Regions from separate parts of the Arthrobacter sp. Cr_A7 genome, predicted to be linked through region 2. Evidence: riboswitches for the same ligand, from Rfam matches in the RefSeq annotation. Region 2 holds a riboswitch; the other holds the start of a gene.
The links. Region 2 has a riboswitch for cyclic di-AMP ahead of P2Q66_RS08010 (peptidoglycan DD-metalloendopeptidase family protein). Riboswitches for the same ligand answer to the same signal wherever they lie in the genome.
Positions count from the first base shown of each region.

Region 1: linked by a shared signal. The riboswitch ahead of P2Q66_RS20890 (hypothetical protein) and the one ahead of P2Q66_RS08010 (peptidoglycan DD-metalloendopeptidase family protein) in region 2 are both predicted to bind cyclic di-AMP.

Region 1 is NZ_JARHXQ010000352.1:8,058-11,448, reverse strand. It holds gene P2Q66_RS20900 (response regulator transcription factor) at 1-395, shown strand, start outside; gene P2Q66_RS20895 (HAMP domain-containing sensor histidine kinase) at 401-1,945, shown strand; cyclic di-AMP (ydaO/yuaA leader) riboswitch at 2,026-2,189, shown strand; gene P2Q66_RS20890 (hypothetical protein) at 2,193-2,915, shown strand; gene P2Q66_RS20885 (YdeI/OmpD-associated family protein) at 3,038-3,391, shown strand, end outside.
Region 2 is NZ_JARHXQ010000130.1:606-3,996, forward strand. It holds gene serC (phosphoserine transaminase) at 1-534, opposite strand, end outside; gene P2Q66_RS08005 (metal-dependent transcriptional regulator) at 817-1,512, shown strand; cyclic di-AMP (ydaO/yuaA leader) riboswitch at 1,629-1,872, shown strand; gene P2Q66_RS08010 (peptidoglycan DD-metalloendopeptidase family protein) at 1,883-2,701, shown strand; cyclic di-AMP (ydaO/yuaA leader) riboswitch at 2,824-3,008, shown strand; gene P2Q66_RS08015 (C40 family peptidase) at 3,079-3,391, shown strand, end outside.

The sequences.
Region 1 (3,391 bases), on a different contig from region 2:
GCGACGACTACGTCACCAAGCCGTTCAGCATGGAGGAGGTCCTCCTCAGGCTCCACCGCCTGGTGCAGCGTTCGGGGGTTGCTGCCATGGACACCGCCGAGCTGGTGGTGGGCGACCTTGTCCTCAACGTCGATACCCGGGAGGTCACCAGGGCGGGCGACGATGTCCAGCTCACGGCCACCCAGTTCGAGCTCCTCCGCTACCTGATGGAGAACCCCAAGAGGGTGATCAGCAAGGCGCAAATTCTGGACAGGGTGTGGGACTACGACTTCGGCGGCCAGGCCAACATCGTGGAGCTCTACATCTCCTACCTGCGCAAGAAGATCGACGCCGTCCACCCGCCCATGATCCACACCGTGCGCGGGGCCGGCTACGTCATCAAGCCGGCGGAGTAGGCGCCATGGCCTCCCCCGAAGCTCCGCAGTCCCATCGGCGGAGCTGGCTCAAACCCGCCACCTGGCACCTTCGCACCCGGCTGATCCTCCTGGCCATGGCCTTGCTGATCGCGATCTGCGGCGCTGTGGGAGTGGCCAGCTACGCGTCCATGGATGCCTTCCTGACACGGCAGCTTGATGAGCAGCTGAGCCAGGCTGCAGAAAGGGCCAATGATCCCGGCCGTCCCCCGATGGGCGGCTTCAACGGACGCGACCCGCTGGACGCGCGCGGGCAGAGCGTTGGCACGGTCAACGCCAGGATCCTCAACGGCCAGGTCAACAGTGGCGGTTTCCTGGCGTCAGACACCACCCGTTCCGCGCTGTCCACCGAAGACAAGGAAACCCTGCTGGCGCTGGCCGCCAACGCCCAGCCGGTGGACCGCGCCCTCTCCAACGGCAACTACCGGCTCGTTGCGGTGAAAACAAATTTCGGCGATGTCCTGGTGACCGGGCTCCCCCTCGCCGGCAAGGAAAGTACCCTCACGTCGCTGGTGTGGACCTTCGTATTCGTCTCGCTGGGGGGCCTGCTGCTGGTGGGGCTGGCCGGAACCATCCTGATCCGGCGCACCATGAAGCCGCTGGAACAGCTCTCCGAGGTGGCCACCCGGGTGTCGCAGCTGCCGCTCGACGCCGGTGAGGTGGCGCTGGCGGTGCGGGTGCCGCCGTCGAACTCCAACCCCGGAACGGAAGTGGGCAGCGTTGGCCATGCACTGAACCTCATGCTGGACAACGTGGCCAGTGCGCTGCAGGCACGGCAGAAGAGCGAGACCAAGGTGCGGCAGTTCGTGGCGGACGCGTCGCACGAGCTGCGGACGCCGCTGACCGCCATCCGCGGCTACACCGAGCTGATGCGGATGACGGAGGACTTCACTCCGGACGGCCAGAAGTCGCTGGCCAGGGTGCAGAGCCAGTCCGAACGGATGACGGCGCTGGTGGAGGACCTGCTGCTGCTCGCCCGCCTGGACGAGGGGCAACCGCTGAAACTCACCGAGGTGGACCTCACGCAGCTCGTGGTGGAGAGCGTCAGTGACGAAAAGGTGATGGCCCCCGGACACACCTGGCGCCTTGAGCTGCCCGATGAGCCGGTGGTGGTCAACGGCGATGCCTCCCAGCTGCGCCAAGTGCTGGTGAACCTGCTCTCCAACGCCCGCAAGCACACACCGTCCGGCACCACAGTGGTGACCGGCGTCGGCACCTCGCCCGAGGGTGCGGCGATCGTAGCGGTAAGGGACGACGGCGGGGGTATCCCTGCCGCATTCGTGGACCATGTCTTTTCACGCTTTGCCCGCGCAGACGCGGCCCGGAAAGGCTCGGGAGACCAGGCGGGAGCCTCCGCGGCCGAAGGCACCAGCGGCCTGGGCCTGTCCATCGTGCAGTCAATCATGGAAGCCCATGGCGGGCGGGTAACGGTGACATCACGGCCGGGCCGGACGGAGTTCGCCCTGCAGATGCCACTCCTGCAGCAAAAGGGGCAAGGCGACGCGCCGCGATTCGTGATCTCCGTTACCTAAATGTGACTTAAGCGCTCCACTCCTGTACCGTCGATTGGGTGCGGTTCCCGTTCGGACCGCATATCCGGATGACGCCAAGCTCTGCCACTTCCCGGATCTCCCCGATTGACCAAGGCAGAGGCGGGGGACCCACCGTCCCGGGCATGTACCGCCCTTGGGGTTAAGCCAGCACGTGATCTTTCCGTGTGGCCGGATGCCCTCATCCGAACCCGACAGCTAACTCCGCAGGTGTGAGAGGCGATCAATCATGTTCAAATTCCCGGTAAAACCGCGCCCGAAAAACGGCTCTGACAGCAATGCGGAGCGCCCTGAAGGCAAGAACTTCACCTTTGGCCAGCGTGCCGCAGTCCTTGCAGCGTCCTGTGCGCTGCTGGTCGGAGTAGGCGCCGCAGGCCAGGCCACCGATGCCATGACCGCGGTCTCATCAAGCGCCCAGTCCACAGCGGATTCGGATGCGCAGATGAGCATCGAGAAGAGCGAGATCCGGTCCAACCCGGCCGAGTCACCCGTGCCCCCTGCGATCAACGTTGTGCCCCAGGCCGCGGAGCCGGCACCGGCCCCCGCACCCGAGCCTGCTCCGGCAGAACCTGCTCCGGCACCCGCCCCTGAACCCGCGCCCGCACCGGCACCGGCACCCGAGCCGGCTCCCGTCGTCGCGGTTAATGACCCCGCAGGTGCCCAGGCCTACGCAGCCGGCCAGCTGGCTTCCTACGGCTGGGCCGCGGACCAGATGCAGTGCCTGGTGACGCTGTGGGACAAGGAATCGGACTGGACCACCACGGCCACCAACCCCAGCAGCGGCGCCTACGGCATCGTGCAGTCCCTGCCCGCCGAGAAGATGGCGAGCGCCGGGGCCGACTACCTCACCAACTACCGCACGCAGATCAACTGGGGCCTGAACTACATCCAGGAGCGTTACCAGTCCCCGTGCGGCGCGCTGAACTTCCACTACGCCAACAACTGGTACTAAGCCTGCGCTGCCGCCTCGAAGCGGCACCAGTCTGTTGAAGCGGCCCTCTTCCGTTGAAGGGGGCCGCTTCTGTTGAAGCCGCTTCTGTTGAAGCCGGTCCGGGGCCTGGTTTATTTTGAACCATGAAGTTCACCACCACCATCCAGGGCAGCGGCAATAAGACCGGCATTGAGGTTCCCGAGCATGTTGTGGAGGGGCTGGGGGCCGGCAGGCGGCCTCCGGTGGTGGTGACCATCAACGGCAAAAGCTACCGCAGCAGCATTGCGGCGATGGGCGGGCGGAACATGATCTCCCTCAGCGCCCATAACCGGGAGTTCACGGGGGTCTCCGCTGGAGAAACGGTGGACGTGGAGCTGGAACTGGATACGCAGCCGCGGATCGTGGAGGTTCCCGGGGACCTTGCGGCAGCGATGGCTGCGGAGCCGGCCGCACAGGAGTTCTACGCCACCCTCAGCTACAGTGCCCAGCGGCGGTAT
Region 2 (3,391 bases):
AGCCGAGGTGGCGTCCACCAGCACCAGCGCGCCCTCATCGGCACCTGCCACCCGCTGCACGGGAGCGGAAACACCCGTGGAGGTCTCGTTCTGGGGCCAGGCGTAAACGTCCACGCCTGCTTCGGCCGTGGGCACAGGGCGGGTGCCCGGCTCGGACTCAATGATTGAGGAGGCATCCAGGAAAGGAGCCTTGTTGGTTGCGGCCGCAAACTTGGACCCGAACTCACCGAAGGACAGGTGCTGGGCCTTCTTCTCCACGAGTCCGAAGCTGGCAATATCCCAGAATGCCGTGGAGCCGCCCACGCCCAGGACTACTTCATAACCTTCGGGTGCGCGGAAGAACTGGCTCAGGCCTTCGCGGACCGAACCAACGAGGTTCTTGACCGGGGCCTGCCGGTGGGAGGTACCCAGGATGTTCTTTGATGCCGCGGACAGCGCATCAATCTGCTCCTGCCTGACCTTGGAAGGTCCTGCGCCGAACCGCCCGTCCTGAGGCAGGAGGTCGGCGGGAATAGTGATGCTGGGTTCGCTCACAGGGGCTCCAATTTCGGCGTGGACGTGGCTTTGGTCCGAACGGGTGGATGGTCACTGGCCGGCAGTCGGCAATGACTGCAACTGAGGCCTTTCCCATTCTGCCTGAACAGCTGTTTCGGCGGGAACCGGACCCGTCATAGTCCAGCCATTGAGACGTCCTGGGGGCAACCGCGAACTATTCGGACAAAGTCAAAATAGGCTAAGCTTGCCACCGGACTACGTCGCAGTGATAGGCGATACGGTGGGACAACGCAAGGTACTGCGCTCGAGGAGCTGAGCTGGATGACGGATCTGATCGACACTACGGAAATGTACCTTCGCACCATTTTGGAGCTTGAGGAAGAGAACATTATTGCCCTGCGGGCCCGTATTGCCGAGCGGCTCCGCCACTCGGGACCCACGGTCTCCCAGACCATCGGCAGGATGGAGCGGGACGGGCTGGTGGTGGTGTCCGGCGACCGGCACCTTGAGCTCACCGAAACCGGCCGCAAGCGCGCCACCGAAGTGATGCGCAAGCACCGGCTGGCCGAGAGGCTCCTGGCCGACGTCATCGGACTCGATTGGGCGTACGTGCACGACGAAGCCTGCCGGTGGGAACACGTCATGAGCGAACGGGTGGAGCGGCGCATCTACGAGATGCTCGACCACCCCACGGAGTCGCCCTACGGCAATCCCATCCCGGGACTCGCTGCCCTGGGCGGCCAGCCCCTGCCGGGCGGTTCCGACGGAGCCGTGAGCCTGCTGGAAGCGATGAAAACGTACGGTCCTGCGTCGACGGTCACCGTCAGCCGGCTGGCCGAACCCATCCAGGTGGAGCCCGAACTGCTGGTCCAGCTTGATGAGGGCGGCATCCGCCCCGGCGCCACCGTGTCGCTCGAACGCGTGGGGGACTACATCTCCGTGCGGGTACCCGGCATCGAAGGTGCGCTGGAGCTTCCTCCGGAAGTGGCCGCCCACGTGTTTGTCACGGTCCGGTAGAGGACCCGCCCGGGCGCGATTACCCTATCGAATGGCATTTAGGCAAAGATAACGGAATTGTTACTTTGGGGTTTAAGCCTCTATAGTTGAACGCGAGCGTTGATACTAAAGCGTTACCTGATCCGGAGCCGAGCTCTGCCAGCGGACCAGGTGCACGAGCAATAACTGGCAGAGGCGGGGGAACCACAAGCGGCAGCGGGGGACTGCCTTGGGGTGAAGTCCGTCAGCAGCAAGCCTCTTCCAGCGAAGGAACCCTTTCCGGGGATATCTCTGTGCCGAAGCTTGCCTACGGCGGACCGGGTCTTTGAACTCTCTGACCCGAATCCGACAGCTAACTTCGCAGGCTTTCAGAGAGGAATCCTTCTTGTCCATGCAGACCTCCAGGGGGCGCCGCCGCGCGGCCAGCCCCGCTTCGACACCGCGTGTCGTCGAAGTCATCCACACGGAGCGCCCCCGCGATCTCCACCGTGATGCGCGCCGCCGTCGGGGTCCCTTCCAGCAGATCACCGAGTTTGCCTCCGCCAGCGGCATCGGCCAAAAAGCCGGTATTGCCCTTGCCGCCACCGGCCTGGTGCTGACCGTGACTGTTCCGGCCACCAGCCCCGTGATGGCCACCGACGCCGGAGGCGCACCTGTCGCTGCCTCGGCAGTTACGCCCCAGCCGGCTGTCACAGCCGAGGCGGGAGCCCAGATTGACTTCAGCCGCTCGGCGGTTGTCACGCAGGCTGACCCGGACGGCAAGCTTAAGCAGCTCCTCAGTGCCCAGTCTGCCGGCGCCGTCTCGAGCGCCGCTTCTGCCGGGAGCCTTGGTGCCCCGCTCGCCACCATGTCCACTGCATCCCCCTTCGGCTACCGTGTCAGCCCCATCACCGGCGGCTCGGGCGACTTCCACCGGGGCCAGGATTATGTGGCACAGTGCGGCACCTCCGTCCTCGCTGCTGCCACCGGCACCGTGACATTTGTTGGCTGGCACCAGTACGGCGGTGGAAACCGCGTTGTGGTGGACCACGGCAACGGCCTGGAGACCACCTACAACCACCTGTCGTCCTTTAATGTGACAGAAGGCCAGACGGTCTCCCGCGGCGACGTTGTCGCGCTGAGCGGGACCACCGGAGCCTCCACCGGCTGCCATCTCCACTTTGAGGTGCAGGTCAACGGCGAAGTTGTCGATCCCACGCGCTGGCTTTAGTCAAATGAGTGCAATGTCTCACTTGGGTGTTACCAGCCGTGACCTGAATGTGACATTGCTGCAAAACTCCTGTACCGTCTAACTCGCGTCAACTTTTCCGAAGTTGACGCTCTTGAGTGGATTGCCTAGCTCTGCCACCGCTCAAGGTCCGTTCGCATTTCATCGTCTGGCAGGGGCGGGGGAACCAATTTTGGCCTTCTTCATGAAGGCCTTGGGGTTAAGTCGCAAAGCTTCCTTGGAAGCCGCGCGGCCGGGTGACTCCCATCCGAATCCGACAGCTCACCTCGCAGGCATTGGGAGAGGCTACCTTCGTGTCTTCACGCCATAATTCTGCGCGCCACCGTGCACAAACGGTTCGTACCAACCCTTTGGATGCCATGTCCAAGGCTGTTAGTGCCAATGCCGGGACAGTAGGTCGCCAGGCAGCAGTTGTCGCAGCTGCTTCCGGTCTTGTTCTTGGTATGGGGCTGCCTGCCACTGCAGCGGACACCACCGCTGGTGTCTCCGCTTCCACCGAGTCGGGTTCCGCGCAGACCGCCCTTGCCGTCACCGCCGAGCCCACCGCAACCGTTTCCTTCGAGCGTCCCGTGGTGACCACCATCGCTGCGCCGAAGATCGAGCCGGTCCGTGCCCAGTCCACCGACGCCGACGAAGCCGACGCCGACGATGATTCAGCTGCGGCCACCACTG